Regions from separate parts of the Bacillus sp. XB1 genome, predicted to be linked through region 3. Evidence: riboswitches for the same ligand, from Rfam matches in the RefSeq annotation. Region 3 holds a riboswitch; each other region holds the start of a gene.
The links. Region 3 has a riboswitch for S-adenosylmethionine ahead of ACK1U5_RS23665 (methionine ABC transporter ATP-binding protein). Riboswitches for the same ligand answer to the same signal wherever they lie in the genome.
Positions count from the first base shown of each region.

Region 1: linked by a shared signal. The riboswitch ahead of ACK1U5_RS02110 (hypothetical protein) and the one ahead of ACK1U5_RS23665 (methionine ABC transporter ATP-binding protein) in region 3 are both predicted to bind S-adenosylmethionine.
Region 2: linked by a shared signal. The riboswitch ahead of ACK1U5_RS05360 (ECF-type riboflavin transporter substrate-binding protein) and the one ahead of ACK1U5_RS23665 (methionine ABC transporter ATP-binding protein) in region 3 are both predicted to bind S-adenosylmethionine.
Region 4: linked by a shared signal. The riboswitch ahead of ACK1U5_RS22580 (bifunctional O-acetylhomoserine aminocarboxypropyltransferase/cysteine synthase) and the one ahead of ACK1U5_RS23665 (methionine ABC transporter ATP-binding protein) in region 3 are both predicted to bind S-adenosylmethionine.

Region 1 covers NZ_JBNRIL010000001.1:421,388-427,344, forward strand. The annotation lists gene ACK1U5_RS02085 (energy-coupling factor transporter transmembrane component T) at 1-98, shown strand, start outside; gene ACK1U5_RS02090 (ABC transporter ATP-binding protein) at 71-1,732, shown strand; gene ACK1U5_RS02095 (ECF transporter S component) at 1,705-2,406, shown strand; gene ACK1U5_RS02100 (YwiC-like family protein) at 2,589-3,311, shown strand; gene ACK1U5_RS02105 (hypothetical protein) at 3,342-3,533, opposite strand; SAM riboswitch class I at 3,656-3,754, shown strand; gene ACK1U5_RS02110 (hypothetical protein) at 3,855-4,112, shown strand; gene ACK1U5_RS02115 (SWIM zinc finger family protein) at 4,375-4,764, shown strand; gene ACK1U5_RS02120 (NAD(P)H-dependent oxidoreductase) at 4,788-5,363, shown strand; gene ACK1U5_RS02125 (group-specific protein) at 5,360-5,713, shown strand; gene ACK1U5_RS02130 (short-chain fatty acid transporter) at 5,754-5,957, opposite strand, start outside.
Region 2 covers NZ_JBNRIL010000001.1:1,063,684-1,069,640, reverse strand. The annotation lists gene ACK1U5_RS05380 (peptidoglycan D,D-transpeptidase FtsI family protein) at 1-384, shown strand, start outside; gene lepB (signal peptidase I) at 461-991, shown strand; gene ACK1U5_RS05370 (macrolide family glycosyltransferase) at 1,250-2,437, shown strand; gene ACK1U5_RS05365 (aspartate/glutamate racemase family protein) at 2,529-3,209, opposite strand; SAM riboswitch class I at 3,364-3,479, shown strand; gene ACK1U5_RS05360 (ECF-type riboflavin transporter substrate-binding protein) at 3,620-4,168, shown strand; gene ACK1U5_RS05355 (ABC transporter ATP-binding protein) at 4,179-5,879, shown strand; gene ACK1U5_RS05350 (energy-coupling factor transporter transmembrane component T family protein) at 5,872-5,957, shown strand, end outside.
Region 3 covers NZ_JBNRIL010000004.1:125,591-131,547, forward strand. The annotation lists gene ACK1U5_RS23640 (arsenate reductase family protein) at 327-692, shown strand; gene gcvH (glycine cleavage system protein GcvH) at 734-1,117, shown strand; gene ACK1U5_RS23650 (toprim domain-containing protein) at 1,617-1,961, shown strand; gene ACK1U5_RS23655 (thioredoxin family protein) at 1,965-2,273, shown strand; gene ACK1U5_RS23660 (hypothetical protein) at 2,426-2,770, shown strand; SAM riboswitch class I at 2,896-3,003, shown strand; gene ACK1U5_RS23665 (methionine ABC transporter ATP-binding protein) at 3,182-4,207, shown strand; gene ACK1U5_RS23670 (methionine ABC transporter permease) at 4,200-4,865, shown strand; gene metQ (methionine ABC transporter substrate-binding lipoprotein MetQ) at 4,888-5,700, shown strand; gene metQ (methionine ABC transporter substrate-binding lipoprotein MetQ) at 5,770-5,957, shown strand, end outside.
Region 4 covers NZ_JBNRIL010000003.1:273,889-279,845, reverse strand. The annotation lists gene ACK1U5_RS22585 (chloride channel protein) at 1-1,217, opposite strand, end outside; SAM riboswitch class I at 1,539-1,643, shown strand; gene ACK1U5_RS22580 (bifunctional O-acetylhomoserine aminocarboxypropyltransferase/cysteine synthase) at 1,736-3,034, shown strand; gene metA (homoserine O-acetyltransferase MetA) at 3,018-3,923, shown strand; gene ACK1U5_RS22570 (homoserine dehydrogenase) at 4,065-5,360, shown strand; gene ACK1U5_RS22565 (YczE/YyaS/YitT family protein) at 5,390-5,957, opposite strand, start outside.

The DNA.
Region 1 (5,957 bases), on a different contig from region 3:
AATACGATGGGATGATGTTTGTCGTATTAACGATGTTTATTAGTTTACCAATCATAATGGAAGGGAGAGAATGGATATGGTGGCGCATGCAGAAATAAACAATTTATCATTTGTATATGCTGATGAAAACGAATACGCGTTACAGCATATTTCTCTTTCTGTTCAAAAAGGTGAGTTTATTGCACTTGCTGGAGGATCGGGATCTGGGAAGACGACTTTATTAAAACATTTTAAAAAGGAGTTACTTCCAATTGGTACGCGTTCTGGAGAGATATTTTATGAGGGTGTTTTAATAGAGGAAGTAGCTGATTTGTTATCTGCCCAAGAAATTGGGATGGTATTTCAAAACCCAGAAAATCAGATCGTTATGGATACAGTGATTCAAGAATTAGCATTTTCTTTAGAAAATATCGGATTACCATCACATATTATTCAAAAAAGAATAGCAGAGCTTATTAGCTTTTTAGGATTTCAAGATTTATTGCATCAATCTGTTCACACGTTATCTGGTGGGCAAAAGCAACTTGTTAATTTAGCTGCGGTATTAGTTATGCAGCCGAAATTGCTATTATTAGATGAACCGACAGCGCAGTTAGATCCAATCGCTGCAAAAGAGTTTTTAGGATTATTAAAACGGATTAATGAAGAACTTGGAATTACGATTATTTTAAGTGAACATCGTTTAGATGAAGTTATCCCGCTTGCAACACGCGTTGTTTGTATGGATAATGGCCGTATTATGTATGATGGTAGTCCTAAAATTGTTATTACGGATATGTGGGGAGTAGAAACATTCCGTCCATTTATTCCGCAAATTCCAAGGCTATTTTTAGAGTGGAATGTGAGAGATATTCCGTTTACAGTGCGAGAGGCGCAAATGAAAATGAATGATTTTGCAGCGATATCATATGTAAATGAGCCAATAGCACAAAGTGAAAAGCAAGAGGTAATTTTAAGCGCAGAGCATATTTCGTTCCAATATGAAAAAAATAGTCCGCTTATTTTACGTGATTTATCAGTTTCGATTGAAAAAGGAAAATGGGTAGCGCTCGTTGGGAAGAACGGTACAGGTAAGTCTACACTGTTAACGATTTTAGCAGGATTACAAAAAGCGAGAAGAGGGAAAGTAAAGTGGAACGGAAAAGTGATACATAAAATTGATTCGAAAGAACGATTTAAAAGTATTGGGTATGTATCGCAGCATCCGTATTATCATTTTACATTTGATACAGTATGGGACGAGGTTTATGAACGTGCACGTGAATTATACGGAGAACAAGGAAAAGAAATAGCAGAAGATAGGCTAAAACAGTTTTGGTTGTATTCGCTTAAAGAACGCCATCCGCACGATTGTAGCGGAGGAGAGCAACAATTACTTGCGTTATGTACGACGTTATTATCAAAGCCGACTTTATTATTACTGGATGAACCGACAAAGGGGTTAGATCCATGGAAGAAAGAAAGAGTAGGAGAGCTATTTAGGAAGCTACAAAAAGAAGGAACAACAATTGTAATGGCGACGCATGACATTGAATTTGCAGCGAAATACGTTGATCAATGTATGATGTTATTTGATGGAACAGTCATTATGAATGATGCACCGAAAGAATTTTTTAGCGGCAACTTCTTTTATACAACATCTATTAACCGATTCATTCGAAAAGAATTGCCATATGCATTAACGTGGGAGGATGTGTACGAAGCTTGTCCAAACGATATGTTGCATTCATAATATGTATCTTTGCAGTAATAATCGGCACATTACTCTTTACGACACTTGTCATGGACGGTTATTACATGTTAAGTAGTTTGTTTATATTAGCGGTTATTATGTTACCTTTCTATATCCGTTTTGAAAGAAAGGCGTTTGTTTCACGTGAAATTGTTCTCGTTGCTGTATTAGCGGCAATTGCAGCAGTAAGCCGGGTGCCATTTTCTATTTTACCAAGTGTACAACCAACTTCTTTTGTCATTATCGTTTCTGCAATTGTATTTGGAAGTGAAACTGGTTTTATGATTGGTGCTACAGCAGCAATCGTATCTAATATTTTTTTAGGACAAGGTCCATGGACACCGTGGCAAATGTTTTCGTGGGGTATGATTGGTTTTATAGCAGGTTTACTTCGTAATACATTTTTTATGAAAAAGCTATGGGGAAGACTTCTTTACGGAGTAATTGTTGGCTTTTTATTTGGCTGGATTATGAATTTCTGGGGCCTTCTCGGTTTTATACGAGAAGCAACGTGGGAAACTGTCATTTCGTATTATATCGCAAGTTTTTACTTTGATTTGAGCCATGCGATTTCGAATGTTATTTTCTTATTACTATTTAGTACTTCATGGATTACGATTCTTACAAGATTTAAAAAGAAATACGGTATATTAGATGAGCATAACGTGACATAGAAAAGCATACTCATATAAGGTAGGGTCGCGACTTACATATTCGTTTGCCTCTTTCATGCTTCTTACATATTGTAAGGAGCATTTTTTTGTCAAAAAATCGATTTAATATACATCCGTTATTATATAAAATTATTTGTATAATGGTAGGTGAGAACTTTTTTCAAAAGGGAGGTGTATAGTTAATGAAGTTAGTTATTCCGAAGCAACATGGTGCATGGGCTATGCTTGTTATTCCTTTTTTATTAAGTGTCATACTTGGGAAACCTACTATTTATCATATTCCATTGTTTTTAGCGTGGTTTTTTATCTATTTAGCCACGTATCCATTTCTTACATACATAAAGCAAAGACGAAAAAAAGAGTTTTTACAAGCTGCCATTGTTTATTTCAGCATTGCGTTCCTATTTGGGATGATTTCTTTATTATATGAGTGGCGAATTCTTTTATTCGTAATAGTAATGATTCCATTATTTATAGTGAATATGTATTACGCTCGTCAAAAAAATGAAAGAGCACTATTAAATGATATTTGTGCGATTATTGTGTTTTGTATCGGTGGATTAATTAGTTATTCCTTTTCAATGAAGCAAATCGATCATACAGCTATATTCATTGCACTTATTTCATTTTTATACTTTTTAGGTAGTACGTTCTATGTGAAAACGATGATTCGTGAAAAAAATAACCCGAAGTATCGTCTTATATCTTGGGGATATCATATCGTATTAACAATAATCATATTTGTGATTAATCCCTGGTGTTCTCTTATTTTTATACCAAGTGTCATTCGAGCAATTGTGTTGTATGGCAAAAAAATTTCTATTATAAAAGTAGGAATTTTAGAAATTGCTAATTCTGTATATTTTTTAATTATAACGGCAATAATTATGAAGTATGCCATTTGAAAAAACTTCCCATCAATTGATGGGAAGTTTTTAATCTTTTTCTAAAATGTGAACGGTGTACTCGCAACGTTGAATAGCTTGTTCAACAGCATAAAGTGATTGTTCAATACGAGCGCGATTAAAATCTTTTTCAACTGTTTCGAGCGCTTCTTCTAAACAATTTTTAGCTTCTTGTAATGATTGAAAAGAATCTTGTACATATCCGCGAGCATTTTGATGCATTTCATAATCCTCCTTGCGTGTTCGTATATGGGTAGTATGAACAGTAAGGAAGAAAATATAATTTGTTATATTTATTTGACAATTAAAGTGGAATTACGTATAGTAAGAATTAAGTGAATATTTTCTTATCCAGAGAGGTGGAGGGACTGGCCCGATGAAACCCAGCAACCGCGATGCAGGTGCTAATTCCAGCAGAACATATTTGTTCTGGGAGATAAGACGAAGATATATACGTAACTTCTTCTTATCGGAGAGGTTTTTTTATTGCAAAAAAACCGATTACGAAAATTTATATTAAGAAGAAAGGGGTTGCGCATTACTGTGACACTCGAAAAATACGTAAAACTGCGTAGTACAGTTTATGAATATATGATAGAGCAAGATAAGCCGATATCATTGTTAGATATTCAAGAACATATCGTTTCGCATCATGAAGGAAAATTCACGAAAAAGATGTTGCATCAATTTTATTTATCAAGATTATTAGACGAACTAAAACTGGATGGGAAAATTACATTAGCTGATGAATATCTCTATGCTGAAAAAGGGGTATTGTATAAGGCGAGAAAAGGGAGCTAAGCTCTCTTTTTTTCTTAAAATAACGGAGTATGTAGAGTAAAAGACTGCTAAAGCAGCCTGATACAGGGAATGGTGTTGAGTGTGTAGTGTCAAAAATTGAATGTGCCTGAAAGAGGCAATTCATATCGGCTGCAAATGAAAAGAGACACCTTCGCCGAATAGGTGTCAGTCGTTTTGTCATATAGACTTGCTATTTGACAGTTATTAGAATAACATACAGGATTTTTGAAGTCAAAAGGGAATTAAAGGAAGGGGTACAATTATGTACGCTTACTTATTAAAAGATATAACGAAATGGATCCCAAAGTACATTGTAGATAAGGGATATGAATATTATGAAGATGGACATGTAGAAGATGTTGAAATACATGATAAAAAAGTGTTTGCTTTCGTTACTGGAAATGCAGGAAATTATGAAGTAGTTATCGATCTCGAAGATTTTTCAGAAAGTAGCTGCGAATGTCCATATGAGAATCTTTGTAAGCATATGGCGGCAGTTGTTTATGATATTCAAGGTGCTGGTGAGAGTGCAGTTAAAGAGAAACTGAAAGATTTAGAAAAAGAAGAATTACTTATATTATTGAATCGATTATTGCAAAGTTCGAAAAACGTGCAAATTGTAGAGAAGATGTTAAAGAAGGAGAAACTTTAATGTATAGAGGGAGTTGTTATGTAGTGAACGTACTAATTGTATACGCTCATCCTAATCCTTCAAGTTTTAACGCGGCGATTTTCAATCATGTGCAAAAAGGACTACCGGAAACAAATCATTCAGTTACGCTGCTTGATTTATACAAAGAACAATTTGATCCAGTCCTCGTATTTAATGAAGAGAAGAAAAGACGTGATTTAGTAAATGAAGAAGAAACAGCTCGGTACAGAACGTTAGTAGAAGAAGTAGATACACTTTTATTCATCTATCCAATATGGTGGTGGGGGATGCCAGCAATTTTAAAAGGATTTATCGATCGTATTTTCGTAGCTGGATTTGCTTATAAATATGAAGGGGCTCTGTCGAAAGGATTATTGCAAGGGAAAAAAGCATGGGTTATTAATAAGTTAGACTCGCCCCTATGGTACGTCGCACTATTATATCGATCAGCAGATTGGATTATGATGAAGAGAGGTGTTTTACGTTTTTGTGGCATTCGCGATATAAAACGTTCAGTGTTTCAATCTGTGAAAACGAGTAAAGTATCAAAGCGTGAAAAATGGTTATTACAAATAGAAGAAAAGGCTCGTACATTATGAATGAAGTCGACCGTATTATAAACTGTATTCAGTATGACGGCGAACTTTTTCGGAAGTATGTTACGTGTTTACTTCAATTGAAAAAATGTAGTAAAACATTTCAGCAAATTCAAATAGAGTTAAGAAATGACTACTTGATAAGAGGAATTTGTGAAAGAGAAGTTGATGAGGTAGTACGGGGAAGTAAAGAATATGAAACATATTTTCTTCCTAAAGCGTTACAGTGGAATTTTTTGAGTGAACATCTACACTTGATCGGAAAAATTTGCGAAGATTTTTTTGCATTTGAGTCATTACATCTTACGGAGATAGAGTGGGAGAAGATTATAAATTGCATGGGAAATAAGTGATTTATTATGTAAAAAAGCTAGTATAAAACTAGCTTTTCGTTTAAATAAATAAGAAGCATAGACTAATGATAAAACCCGCATATAGTAAGTTCACAACACAAAATCCCATAATGTCACGAGCACCTAAACCAGCTATCGCTAATGCTGGTAATGCCCAGAAAGGTTGAATTAAATTCGTCCAAGCATCGCCCCATGCAATTGCCATTGCTGTTTTTGCAGCAGGTACACCAAGTTCAGCGCCAGC
Region 2 (5,957 bases), on a different contig from region 3:
AAACAAGAATATATTAATCAAGTAAAAGAAGGATTTAGAAAAGTATTTCAAGAAGGAGATGGAACAGGAGTAAGAGCGTTCCAAAAAGCACCATATAAACCAGCTGGTAAAACAGGGACCGCACAAACTGTATATGGTGGAGAAAATGCAATTGGGCGAAATGCGAAAGGCGATCGTAGAGAATGTTATAACTTAACATTAGCTGGATATGCGCCATATGATGATCCAGAAGTAGCATTTTCTGTTGTAGTACCGTGGGTTGAAAATGATAAATCGGGCATTAACTCCGATATTGGAAAAGAAGTTTTAGATGCTTATTTTGATTTGAAAAATAAGCGGTTAACTGGTGAAGCGCCAAAAACAGATGCCTCTAAAGAGAATTAAAATGTACGAAACGTCTCTAGCATTCCTGTAAACTAGAGGCGTTTTTATCTGGGGATAGATTAGAAATGAGGTATATATGAAGCTGTTTATTCTAAAATATTGGAGGAACATATGTAGCTACATATTAATTATAATAGGGGTTATTTTTATTAATAAGTCCTTTTTATTTTGTATGGTAGAAGGAATTTCGATGCAACCTACTTTGAATGAAAAAGATTATATACTTGTTAATAAGGTAAATGTCTGTTTATCGTCTTTTCATCATGGAGATGTTGTCATTATAAAAAAAGAAGACGAGCCTACTTACTATGTGAAACGAATTATTGGATTATCGGGGGATAATATACAACTAAAAAAGGATGAGGTATTTATTAACGGTAAAAAGCGTGATGAGTCGTATATACATTTAGATATGTCACAAGTATCCAATCGTTTTTCAAATTTTAGAGAAATAAAAGTTCCTACGCATAAATTATTTGTGTTAGGTGATAATCGTAATCATAGTAAAGATAGTAGGAATACACTTGGACTTATTGATGAGTCAAATATAATAGGTAAAGTAGAAATGGTATTTTATCCATTTGATCATATAAAATGGATAAAATAATTCTATTAACGATTCACGTTTTATAAAATCAATCATATATTAATAGCATAGGACAAGCAGAAAAGCTTGTTCTAACCTCACAGAACACTCCTTATCACGGTTAGGCATCTACATAGGTAGATGCTTTTTTTATGTTGATGACTGAAAATTATTTATCAATATAATGTAGCAAGCATATTAGGACTATTAGGGGAAGATTACTTGTACAAATAACAGTATGCTTAATTAAAACAATGAAATGTAAGGAGTGAGGAATAAGTGCTAAATATTTTAGTGGTTAATTTTCCAGCAGAGGGACATGTAAACCCTACATTAAATTTAGTAAAAGCTTTTACTAAACGAGGGGATAACGTACATTATATTACAACGGCAAACTTTAAGGATAGAATTGAAGATTTAGGAGCTACTGTACATATTCATCCGGATCTATTAAAAGAGATTTCTATTGATGCTGAAACCTCATCTGGGTTAAATGCTTTCTTTCATGTGCATGTTCAAACTTCTTTATATATATTAGAAATTACGAAACAATTATGTGAAAGTATAAATTTTGATTTCGTAATTTATGATATATTTGGCGCAGGAGAGTTAGTAAAGGAGTATTTACAAGTTCCAGGTGTAGTGTCCTCACCTATATTTTTAATTCCGCCAGAATTTTTGAAGACATTACCTTTTCATCCAAATGCAGATATGCCATTCCAACCAGAGGAAATCTCTGAAAAATTACTAAATCAGATGGAACATAAATTTGGAGTAAAACCAAAGAATAATCTTCAATTTATGAATAATAAGGGTGATGTTTGTCTCGTATACACAAGTCGCTATTTCCAACCTAATAACGAATCGTTCGGAGAAAATAACATTTTTATTGGACCGAGTATTTCAAAGCGTAAAACAAATATAAAGTTTCCACTGGAATCACTTAAAGAAAAGAAAGTTATTTATATTTCAATGGGAACACTGCTTGAAGGACTCGAACCATTCTTTAATACTTGTATTGATACTTTTTCAGATTTTGATGGGATAGTTGTAATGGCAATTGGTGATAGAAATGATATTTCTAAAATTAAGAAAGCACCAGATAATTTTATAATTGCTCCATATGTACCTCAATCAGAAATATTAAATGAAGCAGATGTTTTTATTACACATGGCGGTATGAATAGCGTACACGATGCCATTCATTATAATGTCCCATTTGTAATAATACCGCATGATAAAGACCAGCCAATGATAGCGCAAAGATTAACTGAGCTTGAAGCGGCACATAGACTATTGAAAGAACATGTTAATGTGCACACTTTAAAAGAGGCCGTAACAGATGTTCTTTCAAATGAAAAGTATAAACATGGTATAAGAAAACTTAATGATAGCTTTTTAGAATGTGGTGGTTCAAAAGAAGCAATTGCAGTTATTGAATCTCTTTTAAATAAAGTAAAACTTTAATCGGTAGGGATTTTACTACCCATAAATAGCGGGATAAATAGTCGTAACTGTATACAAGCATAGAGGTTCTCACCTTTATGCTTGTATATTCTTATCCAGCAAATTGCACAGCAGTATTTGCGTGTAAAAAAGCAGTATCAAAAACGGGAACAGTAAGATCATTTTGGGAGATAAGTAAAGGTATTTCAGTACAGCCTAATAATATACCTTCAGCGCCGTTTTGAATTAATGATTTTGTAATTTGTAATAACTTTTCTTTAGATGTTTCTGAAATGATCCCTCTACTTAATTCATCTAATATGACATGGTGGATAAAGGTTCTTTCCTCTTCATTTGGGATAATTGTCTCAATGTTATATTTCGCTAATCGTGATTTATAGAAATCTTGCTCCATCGTTTGTTTTGTTCCTAATAGTCCGATACGCTTTATACTCTGTTCTACCATTTCTTTAGCACTTACATCACCAATGTGAAGAAGCGGGATAGATATTGCTTGTTCTACTTCCTCGGCAAATAGATGTACGGTATTTGAACACATTAATAAACATTCAGCCCCAGATTTTTCAACTTTCTTTGCAACTGTAACTAGTTCATTTTTCACTTCTTCATATTGATGATTTTGTAATAAAGTAGTTACTTCACCAAAGTCCATACTATATAAAACTAACTTTGCATTTTGATCGTATTGAGAGAGTGTAAGTGTATTAATATGTTTATAGTATAATGATGTAGATTCCCAACTTAATCCTCCAATCAAACCAATAACTTTCATAATGCATTCCTCCCGAAACGATTTTGAATTTATTATTTCATAATTCCGATAAGAATACAATGATTTAAATGATCTATTTAACAAAAAAATAAAAATAGTAAGAAAAGTGTTGAAATTAACATTCTTTAGTGCCATAATACGAATTACAAATTAATACTTATCCAGAGAGGTGGAGGGAACGGCCCTAAGAAACCTCAGCAACCCCTATGCAATTTTATAGGAAGGTGCTAATTCCGCAGAGGACACGATGTGTTTTTTGAAAGATAAGAGGATTCTTGAACGTGAAAGAAAATGACCTCTTATGTAAGAGGTCATTTTTTTGTTGTATAGAAAGGGAGTGTCGATGCATAATTCATTTTTAAATTAAATATAGAGTAATAAAAGTTGACTAATATGAGAGGGGAATTGTCATGAACAAATTATCAACAAAGTTAGTAGTAGCAATCGGTATTGGAGCAGCATTATACGGGATATTAGGACTTTGGGGATTTTCTATTGCACCGAATACATTTATTAAACCAGCATTAGCTATATTAACTGTTTTTGGAGCATTATTTGGTCCAGTGGCAGGACTGTTAATCGGACTTATCGGTCATACCGTAACAGATACGATTGCTGGCTGGGGTATTTGGTGGGGATGGGTTATTAGTTCAGGTATTATTGGTTTTTCAATGGGGCTTATTCAAAAAAGAGTTGGTTTTAGTGTGAAAAACGGGTCATTTAAGAAGGGGGATATTTCTTATTTAGCAATTACTGGGCTAGTTGGTATTGTCATTGCTATTATATTTGCTGGGGCATTCGATATTATTGTGATGGGGGAACCATTTGACAAAATTGTTATACAAGTATTAGGAGCAACAATTTCCGATGTCATCGTTTTCTTAGTACTTGGATTGCCACTTACAATTGGTCTGGCGAAATCCAATAAGAAACATACACATTTAAAAATTGAAAAGTAGGGATGTCAACATGCAACCAATTATTTCGTTTGAACAATTCACCTTTCAATATGGGCATGCTGCGCAGCCTACTTTAAGTGATATTACCTTTCATATATACCCTGGGGAAAAAGTGCTAATTGCTGGACGAAGTGGTTCAGGAAAGTCGACATTAGCTCATTGTATAAATGGGCTAATCCCATTTTCTTACGAAGGGAATAGTACAGGTAACGTTTTAATTGCCGGTAAAGACCCGAGGGAAGGAAGTATTTTTGAACAAAGTAAACAGGTAGGAACAATTTTGCAAGATCAAGATGCTCAATTTATTGGTCTGACAGTAGAAGAAGATGTAGCTTTTTATTTAGAAAATGAATGTGTAAAGCAAGATGACATGAAAAAGATTGTTTCGGACTCATTAAGAAAGGTGAAGATGCATACGTTTCATAAACAAAGTCCACATGAATTATCAGGAGGTCAAAAGCAAACAGTTTCTCTAGCGGGTTTATTAACAACAAATGCGGATATATTATTGTTCGATGAACCGTTAGCTAATTTAGATCCACTAAGCGCCTTACATACGATAAAACTTATGAAAGATATACATGAACAATATAATAAAACGATTGTTATTATCGAACATAGAATAGAAGAAATTTTAAACCTGGATTTAGACAAAGTTATATTAATTGATGAAGGTAAAGTCATTGCGATAGGAACACCAAAAGAAATCTTAGCGTCAAATATATTACCACGTATCGGCTTAAGAGAGCCTATTTACATCGAAGCATTAAAGAGATTACATTTTGATAGTAATAATGACGTAATATATCCAATGGAAAACCTTCAAAAAGAAAAGGTAAGCAATGTTATAAAAGAGTGGATGGAGAAACAAGTCATATTAAAAGGGAATACTAAAAACAAGGAATTACTTAAAGTGGAGAATTTATCATTTTCATACTCTAATAAACAAAAAGTATTAGAAAATGTAAACCTTTCAATATATGAAGGAGAAATTGTGGCACTGTTAGGACATAATGGAGCAGGGAAATCAACATTAGCTCATAGTCTTATAGGCATAAACAAAATGAAAAATGGGAAAATCTTGTTAAAAGGTGAAGATATTAGTTCTTGGTCTATTCGTAAACGTGGGGAAATCATATCTTACGTGATGCAAAATCCAAATCATATGATTACACAGCCTACTGTTTTTGAAGAAGTTTCATTTACATTAACATTACATAATTTTTCTAAGGAAGAAATTAAGAATAGAGTAGAAGGAACTTTAAAAATTTGTGGTTTATATCCATTTCGTAATTGGCCAATTCAAGCACTAAGCTATGGGCAAAAAAAGAGATTAACAATCGCATCTGTATTAACAACAAATCCTAAACTTATCATATTAGATGAACCGACAGCGGGACAAGATTATTATCACTATAAACAATTTATGTCTTTTATTAAAAACCTAGCTAAAAAGGGAATTTCATTTGTTTTTATCACTCACGATATGAATCTCGCGCTAGAATATACAGACCGTGCAGTAGTTCTACATGAAGGGAAAATTATTGCGGATAATACAGTGTTTGATGTATTAGGCGATCAAGAAACGTTACAAAGAGCCAACTTAAGAGAGAGTTCTTTAACCAAGCTTGTTAAATTTAGTGGGATTGCATGTCCAGAAAAATTTATGGAGCTTTATTTAGACAGTAATAGGAGGGAGGAAGGTGCATAGTACATATTTTCATCGTATGGATGGGATAGTGAAATTGTTTTTATTTATTTTTTGTATGACGCTTACTTTTTTGTTTTT
Region 3 (5,957 bases):
CTCAACGGTTAACAAAGAGAAATGGAGAATTAATCAAACGTTTGTTTAAGCTGTATGTTCGGTAGGAAGAAACTCCTGTAGTTCAAAGGTTAAGAAAGAAAAATGGAGAATTAATCAAACGCTTGTTTAAGATATATGTTTGGTGCAGAATCTAAAAAATTTATATATTTATTTTTTTCTTAACAAATGGCGGAAAAATAAGAAAAATTCGCAGGATTATTAAAAATTATCACGAAATAAGTAAAAGTTTAGCGAATAATGGTTTGAAATAATAAAACGTTTTCTATATGATAAAGGTAAAGGTTAGTAAAAAAGTAGGTGAATTTATGACAGTAACATTTTATTCATATCCAAAGTGTGGCACATGTCAAAAGGCAAAGAAATGGTTTGAGGCAAACGATGTAGCATATGAGATGATTCATATTGTTGAAAATCCACCATCAAAAGAAGATTTACGTAATTTACATGAAAAAAGTGAATTACCATTAAAAAAATTCTTTAATACAAGTGGAATGCGTTACCGTGAACTTGGTCTAAAAGATAAGTTGAAAGATGCAAGCGAAGACGAAATGTATGAGCTTTTAGCATCTGATGGCATGTTGATTAAACGTCCAATTGTAACAGATGGAACGAATGTAACACTTGGTTTTAACGAAGAGCAGTTTGAAAGTGTGTGGAAAAAGTACCAATAAGGTATTTTTACATAATTAATACATTCACTGGAGGTACAGTCATGAGCATTCCAAATAATTTACGTTACTCTGAAGAACACGAATGGGTAAAAACTGAAGGTAATGAAGTTGTTATCGGTATCACTCACTTTGCACAAGGTGAGCTAGGCGATATCGTATTCGTTGAACTTCCTGAAGTAGGTGCAACAATCGAAGCTGACGAGCCATTCGGAAGCGTAGAATCTGTTAAAACAGTTTCTGAGTTATACGCACCTGTAAGCGGTAAAGTTGTAGCAGTAAACGAAGAATTAAGTGACCAACCAGAACTTGTTAACGAATCTCCATACGAGGGTGCATGGATGGTTAAAGTTGAGCTTTCTGATGCAAGCCAAGTTGAGAAGTTATTAACTGCAGAAAAATATGCAGAAATGACAAACCAAGACTAATTATAGTCGACTAAAGGACAGCCTTTGTGCTGTCCTTTTTTATTTTGTGTGAAATAATGAAATTCAAGTTATATGTAAATAAATAAGCTATTATGAGAAAAACTGTTTTGTGGTAAGGTTTCATAAGTCTTCACAATCTAAACGAGCCGCTTGCGCTTTTCATTGTCCAGCTCCCCCTCCTAGCCCTTCATGTCTAAGAACCCTCCGCACAAGAAGACAAAAAGCGTCTTCTGTGCGAAAGAACCTTAGCCAACAGGGCTAAACAGTCGGTTCCGCTTTTCTTTATGATCCAGCTCCAGCGGCTAGAACAGTCGATCATTTCACTCCTTCACTTGAGGCAAAAGGCGCCTCTAGTTCAGGAGTTCCAATGCCCTCCTGTTCTAAACGAGCCGCTTCCGCTTTTCTTTTGCAAAAATAAACAGGAAACAACATGAAAATAACGAATATACTATATACTAAGTTCAAGGTTATATAGTATATGGTGATCGGGTGATGACATATGATTTATGTAGAAAAAGTCATTATTGTAGAAGGTACATCAGATAGAAGAAAGATTGAATCTATTATTCGTGAACCGGTGGAAATTGTTTGTACAAATGGTACAATTGGTTTGTCGAAAATGGATGAGCTCGTTGATCAGTTTTTTGATAAGGAAGTGTATGTGCTAGTGGATGCTGATGATGCTGGAGAAAAGTTAAGGAAACAATTTCGAAAAGAATTTCCGCAAGCCGAGCATATCTATATTGATCGCTCGTACCGAGAAGTGGCAACTGCGCCATCTACACACTTAGCAAATGTATTATGGGGAGCCGACATTGACGTTTATACAGAATATTTACGGTAAGGAATGATAGAAGTGATTGATTGGACAGGAGCCGAAGCTACAGCCCTAATAGAGAACGAAGAAAAAACAGTATTATATGTATATACTCCAATGTGTGGAACATGCCAATTAGCAAAAAAGATGTTAACAGTCGTTGAGATGACAATTGAAGGCCTCAAAATTGGGATGTTAGATTTAAATTATGCTCCGTATTTAGCGAAAGAGTATGGGATTGAAAGTGTACCTTGTTTACTTGTTTTTGAAAATGGGACACTGATGAAGAAGATATACGCATTTCATTCGGTTGAATATTTATATACGGAATTAAAGTAGGCGGCAAAATTTTTGCCGCCTCGACATATTTCTTGGGAAATATGTCGAGATGCAGGGTGGATACAGTATTTGTCGAGCGAAAATAACAGGATTGCTCTTTAGTGAGAGGGAATGGTATGTAATAGAAAGTGATATGAAGGATGTGATTTAGGGTGAGATTATATTCTTTGCTTCAATCATTTGTAAATTACGCTAATGGTCAATATCATTTAGAACCGCTTTTAAGACAAGAAGAAAAAACTGTTAATTTTCGCTTTGGAGATGAAAGTTGTTCGTTACAAATTTCAAGAGATTATATAGAGCTGGTACATGAGGAAAGAGGAACGGAACAAATCATTTGCTTAGATGAAAAGGATATAGAACAATTGGTGAATGGAAATGTACGATTGCAAATGTTAATGAACGATGGACGTGTACAATATTCAGGAACGTACCGAACGATGTTATTAGTGGAATCGATGTTTCATATATGTAAACCGATGTCAGTAGGTGCTTAAAATTCTGAAGTTTCATTTTTTGCGAAAATTTCTGTTGACATGGTGAGTGTATATTGATACAATTCAAGTCATAAAATATAGACAATTTCATAAATTTCAAATCAGACGAAAATTGAATCTGATTTCTCTTATCAAGAGAGGTGGAGGGACTGTGCCCTGTGAAGCCCGGCAACCGTCAACTTATGTTGAAATGGTGCCAATTCCTGCAAAGCGAATGCTTTGAGAGATGAGAGAGAGGGATAATGTTGTTATATACGCATATAAACCTTTCTGCTTCTCTAAAGCAGGAAGGTTTTTTTATTGTTTGAATGTGGAGGACATTCAAATAATAAAAGTAATGATAACAGTGGACTACACGCATTAAAAATAAAAAATTGCGGAGTCGATCCAAACAAAAAAGGGGTGAACATCATGATTCTATTAGAGAACGTAAAGAAAATATATAAGGCGAAAAGCGGTGATGTCACTGCTGTAGATAACGCCAATTTAAAAATAGAAAAAGGCGAAATATTTGGTGTTATTGGATATAGCGGCGCTGGAAAAAGTTCGTTAATCAGATTGTTTAATCAGTTAGAGAAACCGACTTCTGGCCAAATTACAATTGCGAATCGTGTTATATCAGCAATTACAGGAAGTGAACTTCGTAAGGCAAGACAAGAAATCGGAATGATTTTTCAACACTTCAACTTACTTTGGTCACGAACTGTACGTGAAAATATTGAGTTTCCACTTGAAATTGCAGGTGTTGATAAAGCGAAGAGAAGAAAACGTGTTGATGAATTAATTCATCTTGTTGGATTAGAAGGAAGAGGAGACGCGTACCCATCTCAGCTGAGTGGAGGACAAAAGCAACGCGTCGGGATTGCAAGAGCATTAGCTAACAATCCACAAGTGCTTTTATGTGATGAAGCAACGTCAGCTCTTGATCCGGAAACGACAGATCAAATTTTAGATTTACTATTAGACATTAATAAGCGCCTTGGTTTAACAATTGTACTCATTACACATGAAATGCACGTGATTCGAAAGATTTGTAACCGAGTGGCGGTAATGGAGAGAGGAAAGATTGTAGAAACAGGTCCAGTACTTGATGTATTCCGTAATCCGAAGCAAGATATTACGAAACGATTTGTACAGCAGTTAACAGATTCTGAAGATACAAATGAAACAATTGAAAATTTAATTGAAAAATATCCAGATGGAAAAGTAATTCGTTTGCAGTTTATCGGTGAGGCTGTAGAAAGACCAGTGCTTCAACGATTAATGCAACGCAGTGATATAGAAGTTAGCATTTTGCAAGGAAATATTGCACAAACGAATAACGGTTCTTACGGTAGTTTAGTTGTTCATTTAAATGGTGAGGAAACAGCGATCCAGCAAGCAATAGAAGGAATTCATCAAGATCAAGTAGAGCTGGAGGTGATTGCACATGGATAAGTTACTCGCAAATGTTGATTGGAATCAAATGTTAGAAGCAACTGGTGAAACGTTATATATGACGGCAATCGCAGCCCTTGCGACATTTGTTTTAGGACTAATTTTAGGATTGTTACTCTTCATGACAGCAAAAGATAATTTATGGGAAAACAAATCAATTAATACGGTGATTGGAGCATTCGTAAATATATTCCGCTCTATACCGTTCATCATTTTAATTATTTTATTAATCCCATTTACAAAGATTCTTCTTGGAACAATTCTTGGAGCAAGTGCAGCTCTGCCGGCTTTAATTATTGGAGCCGCACCATTCTACGCGAGAATGGTTGAAATTGCACTTCGCGAAATTGATAAAGGTGTAATTGAAGCTTCAAAAGCAATGGGAGCAAAAACAAGCACAATTATTTTGAAAGTGTTAATTCCAGAATCATTACCAGCATTAGTATCTGGTATTACGGTTACGACAATTGCTTTAGTAGGCTATACAGCAATGGCGGGAGTTGTTGGTGCTGGTGGCCTTGGAACACTTGCTTACTTAGAAGGATTCCAGAGAGGGAATAACGATGTAACAATCGTTGCGACAATTTGTGTATTACTAGTTGTATTTTTAATCCAGTGGATTGGTGATAGTTTAACGACTCGAATAGATAAACGATAATAAAAACGGGAGGATATTTTAAATGAAAAAATTATTACTTACGGCACTTATTTCAACTTCAATTTTTGGGTTAGCTGCTTGTGGCGGGAAAGATAAAGATGAAAAGAAACTTGTTGTTGGTGCTTCTAACGTACCGCATGCTGAAATTTTAGAAAAAGCAAAACCGTTACTTGAGAAAAAAGGAATTGAATTAGAAGTGAAAAAATTCCAAGATTACGTGTTGCCAAATAAATCGTTAGCGGATAAGGAATTAGATGCAAACTATTTCCAGCACATTCCGTATTTAGAAAAAGAAATTAAAGATAAAAAATATGATTTTGAAATAGCAGGGAAAATTCATATTGAACCAATTGGTGTATATTCTCAAAAATATAAGAGTTTAAAAGAACTTCCAGACGGGGCGACAATTATTATGAGTAATTCCGTTACTGACCATGGACGTGGTTTAGCAATTTTACAAAAAGAAGGCATTTTAAAAATTAAAGACGGAGTAGATCCAGTTAGTGCAACTCCAAAAGATATTGCAGATAATCCGAAACACTTAAAATTCAAAACGGATATTGAGCCTGGTTTGTTGCCACAAGTGTATAACAATAAAGAAGGCGACGCTGTTTTAATTAACTCGAACTATGCAATTGATGCGAAATTAAACCCAGAAAAAGATGCAATTGCAATTGAAGGCGATGATTCTCCATACGCAAACGTACTAGTGGTTCGTAAAGGTGATAAAGATAAAAAAGCGATTAAAGAGCTTGTAGAAGTATTACATTCTAAAGAAATTGAAGACTTTATTACTAAAGAATATAAAGGTGCAGTTGTTCCTGTAAAAGAATAATTGCTGAAAAAGGGCTGGTGTATGCCGGTCCTTTTTTACTACATAACTATAGGGAGAAGGGGACGTCATATGAAAAAGATTCTATTGTCAGTTGTTACAGCATTATCTGTATTTACATTAGCTGCTTGCGGAGGGAAGGAAGAGAATAAGCTTGTTGTGGGAGCTTCTAACGTGCCGCACGCTGTTATTTTAGAAAAGGCACAGCCGATATTAGAGAAAAAAGGCATTAAGTTAGAGATTAAAAAGTTTCAGGATTA
Region 4 (5,957 bases), on a different contig from region 3:
TCGTTATGTTTTGGGAGCGGAAAGGCATTCCCGATAGCAGCTGCACCAAGCATGGGCAATAGTAAATTAAGCGGGAAAAACATAAGTAATAGTAATGTTATAGCTATTGGCTTTCGTAACGCATAGCTTGAAATTGCTGTCGTTACGATGGCAACAGATGCTACTGGATCTATAGGAAGAATAGATGCTACAGCGTATCCGATACTTGACCCGGAAAATATAATTGGGAAGATATGTCCACCTCGCCACCCTGTGTTCAAACAAACGGCAGTAATGCACAACTTTAAAATCCCTGAAAGAAGTAGTATCCAAAAAGATAAATGGCTCCATTCAACAACTAATTCTTTTAATTGATGTTCCCCTGAAAATAATGTGTACGGAAGAAAAGTTCCCGCAATTCCTAATAAAATACCACCGATAATTCCGAGTGTCAGTTTGTATTCCCTAAAAGGGTGAATTAACTTCTCTAATGTGAATTCTAACTTGAAATAAAAGAAACCAACTATAGCACCGATACTAGCAAGTGGAAGAAATGCGATCCATTCATTGAAAGAAAGTGCACCTTCCCCGAAATCAACAATAAAGGATCCACGATTATCGAGTTTACTCAGTAGTAAATAAACAGAAAAACCTGCGAAAGTAGTAGTTAAGTATACAATCGCCTTTTTTCCTTTAGAAAAAGCAGCAATTTGTTCCCCCTCATTTTCATTTGGTGCTAAATAACCGAATAATGGTGCGTTAAAAATGACACTTAAAGTAGCTCCAATTCCGATCTCGGTTAGCTCATTCATACCCTTTAAGGCAAATTTAAAGCGATCCCCTACCCATGTGCACAGTCCGCCTATAATTCCAACTAGTGCGGCTTCTGGACCAAGACTAGCTCCGAAAATTAAAACAATAATCGCTGTTAAAGTAGCCTGATGGACAAAGCGATATTCGATTCGACCAGTTTTTTTATATTCAGCCATCACTTCAGGCATAAGGCGTGGGTATGTACCGAAATGTTTTTGTGATAGACCAACAAGGACCCCGCCAATTATTGTTACGCAAAGGGTGTAATAAGAGGGAAAAGAGAGAACTTCAGGCAAGTATCCCCAAATAAAGTGGATTCCAATATTTATTGTGACTAAAAATAACCAGACTGTAGCTCCTACTATAGATCCTAGAAGAATGCCATATAGAGCAAGTATGTACTGCATATCTTTTTTATTTGTCATGTTATACCTCCGTTATGTAAATCTTAGTAGGTAAAAAAGTGAAATATACTAGTGAAAAATGGATTGAATATATATAGTATCTTTTTGAGAAGATGGCCTATTCAACATATAGGCTAACTTTAGGGGAATTTGAATTTATAGGTTAAATTACTTATTTAATTTTATAGATTGATTTGAGGTTTTTAAAGGTCTTTTTTGAAATAGACTAGAATATATTTCTTTTGTTGCTTTATATGAAACTGTTAACATTTATTTTAGAACATTCAGAAAAACTGTTTGACATTAGGAAATTATTGCTATAAAATCAACGGTAATTGCATAGTCTTATCAAGAAAAGGTGGAGGGACAGGCCCGATGAAACCTTGGCAACAGCCGTATAACGGAATTGTGCCAAATCCTGCAGGTAGTAATCCTGAGAGATAAGAAAGAGCCTTTAGAGCGTGTTTTCAAACTGCTCCTTTCTTGTTTTCAGGAAAGGGGCAGTTTTTTATTTTGTATAAAAGAAAGGAGAATGAGAGATGGGAGAATCATGGGGAAAAGGAACAATTTGTGTGCAAGGTGGCTATACGCCAAAAAATGGTGAACCACGTGTTTTACCACTTTATCAAAGTACAACATATAAATACGATACTTCAGATGATTTAGCAGCCCTATTTAACTTAGAGGCAGAAGGATATATTTATACACGTATTGGAAACCCTACTCTAGCCGCATTTGAGCAGAAGTTATCAGATTTAGAAGGCGGTGTAGGAGCTGTTGCAACGGCTTCTGGGCAAGCAGCTATTATGCTCGCAGTTTTAAATATTTGTAGTAGTGGGGATCATTTACTTTGTTCTTCAACGGTTTACGGGGGAACGTTTAATTTATTTGGAGTGAGTTTGCGTAAACTGGGTATTGATGTTACGTTCTTTAATCCAAATTTAACGGCAGATGAAATTACGGCGCTTGCTAATGACAAGACGAAACTTATCTATGCAGAATCGTTAGGAAATCCAGCGATGAATGTTTTAAATTTTAAAGAATTTTCAGCTGCTGCTAAAGAATTAGAGGTACCTTTTATCGTTGATAATACATTAGCAACTCCTTATTTATGCCAGGCGTTTGAACATGGGGCAAATATTATTGTTCATTCTACGACGAAGTATATCGATGGGCATGCGAGCTCCTTAGGCGGTATTGTAATTGACGGTGGAAACTTTGATTGGACAAATGGAAAGTATCCTGAACTTGTTGAACCAGATCCAAGTTATCACGGTGTAAGTTACGTTCAAAACTTTGGTGCAGCAGCGTATATTGTGAAAGCACGTGTTCAGCTATTAAGAGATTATGGAAATTGTATGAGCCCATTCAATGCATATATTAGCAATATTGGCTTAGAAACATTGCATTTACGAATGGAACGTCATAGTGAAAATGCTCTTGCAGTTGCTAAGTGGCTTGCTAGCCATGAACGTATTGAATGGGTGAATTATCCGGGCTTAGATAGTAATGAAAATTACTCATTGGCACAACAGTACTTGAAAAAAGGCGCTAGTGGTGTTTTAACTTTCGGTATTAAAGGCGGATTAGAAGCAGCAAAAGAATTTATCGCAAATGTAAAACTAGCAACTCTTGTAACGCACGTAGCTGATGCACGAACTTGCGTTATACATCCTGCTAGTACGACGCATAGACAATTAAATGCTGAAGATCAGCGTTTAGCTGGTGTTACATCTGATTTAATTCGTTTATCAGTTGGTATAGAAGATGTTTCTGATATTATTGCAGATTTGGAAGCAGCTCTAGTTGGGGGCAAAACACATGCCGATCATAATTGATAAAGATTTACCGGCTCGCAAAGTGTTACAAAAAGAAAATATTTTTGTAATGACGAAGGAGCGAGCGGAAACACAAGATATACGCGCTTTAAAAATTGCTATATTAAATTTAATGCCAACGAAGCAAGACACAGAGGCGCAATTACTTCGCTTAATTGGAAACACACCGTTACAATTAGATGTTCATTTGCTTCATATGGAATCACATCTATCTCGTAATGTAACGCAAGAACATTTAACAAGCTTTTATAAAACGTTTCGTGATATTGAAAATGAAAAGTTTGATGGGCTCATTATTACAGGAGCGCCAGTGGAGACCCTCGCTTTTGAAGAGGTAGATTATTGGGAAGAGCTTAAACATATTATGGAGTATTCAAAAACGAATGTAACATCTACGCTCCATATTTGCTGGGGAGCACAGGCTGGCTTGTACTATCATTATGGTGTTCCAAAGTATCCCCTTAAGGAAAAAATGTTCGGTGTATTTGAACATGAAGTTTGCGAGCAACATGTGAAATTGTTACAAGGATTTGATGAATTGTTTTTTGCTCCGCATTCTCGTCATACAGAAGTACGAGAGAATGATATTAGAGGAGTGAAAGACTTAACATTGTTAGCAAACTCTGAAGAAGCAGGTGTTCACCTTGTTATTGGGCCAGAAGGAAGGCAAGTGTTTGCCCTTGGACATAGCGAATATAGTTGTGAGACGTTAAAACAAGAATACGAACGAGATCGTGACAAGGGATTAAATATTGATGTGCCAAAAAACTATTTTAAACATAATAATCCAGATGAAAAGCCGCTTGTTAGGTGGAGGAGTCATGGTAATTTATTGTTTTCTAATTGGTTGAATTATTACGTGTATCAAGAAACCCCTTATATATTGTAAAGAAAGATTGTGTAACACGTGGCAACGTTTTCCTTGTAAAGATTAACCTTTATTTTTCCGAATGTTCAAAATACATTGTTTTTCAGATTTTTTACTCATATAATTTCATCTAAACACAATTTTTGAGGGGTGGACAGTACTATGAAAGAAATTCAAGTTGGGTTATTAGGTCTTGGGACAGTTGGCAGTGGTGTGGTTCGTATTATTACGGATCATCAAGAACGACTCATACACCAAGTAGGTTGTCCAGTGAAGGTAACGAAAGTATTAGTGCAAAACATTGAGAAAGAGAGAGAGGTAGAGGTACCTTCTACTCTATTAACACAAGATGCAAATGAAATTTTAGATAATCCAAATATTGATGTTGTCATTGAAGTGATGGGTGGCATTGATGATGCAAAATCATATATTTTACAAGCTTTAAAAAGCGGAAAGCATGTTGTAACTGCAAATAAAGACTTAATGGCATTACATGGAGCTGAATTATTAGCGACAGCAAAAGATAATAAGGCTGATTTATTCTATGAGGCGAGTGTGGCAGGGGGAATTCCAATTTTACGCAGTATCGTAGAAGGACTTTCCTCAGATCTTATTACGAAAGTAATGGGAATTGTAAATGGAACGACAAATTTTATTTTGACGAAAATGTCAGACGAAGGGAGAGCATATAACGACGTGTTAAAAGAAGCCCAACAACTTGGATTTGCAGAAGCAGATCCAACATCAGATGTAGAAGGTTTAGATGCAGCAAGAAAAATGACGATTTTAGCTACTCTCGGTTTCTCTACAAATGTAGAGCTTGGAGACGTGAAAGTAAAAGGGATTACCTCTATTACAGAGGAAGATATTGAATATAGTAAGAGCTTAGGTTATACAATTAAATTAATCGGTCTTGCAAAACGAGATGGTGAAAAATTGGAGGTTACAGTTGAACCAACTTTACTTCCAAATACACATCCTCTTGCGGCAGTACAAAATGAATATAACGCTGTGTATGTTTACGGTGAAGCAGTTGGGGAAACGATGTTTTATGGACCAGGCGCAGGAAGTTTACCAACAGCGACAGCTGTTGTTTCGGATTTAGTTGCTGTAATGCAAAATATTAGATTAGGGGTAACAGGAAATAGTGCTGTAGTCCCACAATATCAAAAAGTATTAAAAGAGCCAGACGAAATTGTCGTGAAAAAGTTTTTAAGACTGCATGTAAAAGACGAAATTGGTGTATTTGCAAAAATTACTTCATTGTTCTCTGAGCGCGGAGTTAGCTTTGAGAAAATTATTCAAATGCCGCTTGAAGAGAAAGGAAAGGCTGAAATTGTAATTGTAACGCATCGTGCGTCTCTTGCTGATTATGATTATATTCTACATACGTTGCAAGGGTATGAAGAAATAGATTGTTTGAAAGCGAACTATCGAATTGAAGGGGATGCTAAGTAGTATCCTTACCATAAAACAGAAAGAGCCTATTAAGCAGCTTGCTTAATAGGCTCTTTTCTATTTAAAATCTGCGTACCAACTTGAATAAATGCTTGGATAATCCAGCCTGTTGTAAAGGATAAGATGATTGTTCCAAAATAGATAGGTCCGTCTAATAAAAAGCTTAACGTTAAAAATAAAAAGGCTAATGAAATCTCTGTTCTTCTAAACGTCCATTTTTTCTTCTCAGCAACCGTTAAAACGAAAGCTTCTTGAGGCGCTGCGCAAAGGTTTGTAGAGACGTAAAGACCAATTCCAGCTCCAACGAATAGATTTCCGCAAATAAGTGTTATATATTTTGGAAGAGAGCGGATAGCGTCCATAATAGTTGTAATGGAACCAATCCAATCAACAAAAAGAGAAATAAGAACCATCGTTACAATTGTACCGATTGTAATTTGTTTTTTATTCCAAAAGAGTACGATAAGTGTAAAGGCAAAGTTAATCATAAAAATCCAAAAACCAATACTTATGCCAAAATTTTGATATAGTGCAATAAAGAAGGAATCATAAGGGCTAAGTCCAAAGGAAGTAATTGTCGTCATCATATTAATACCG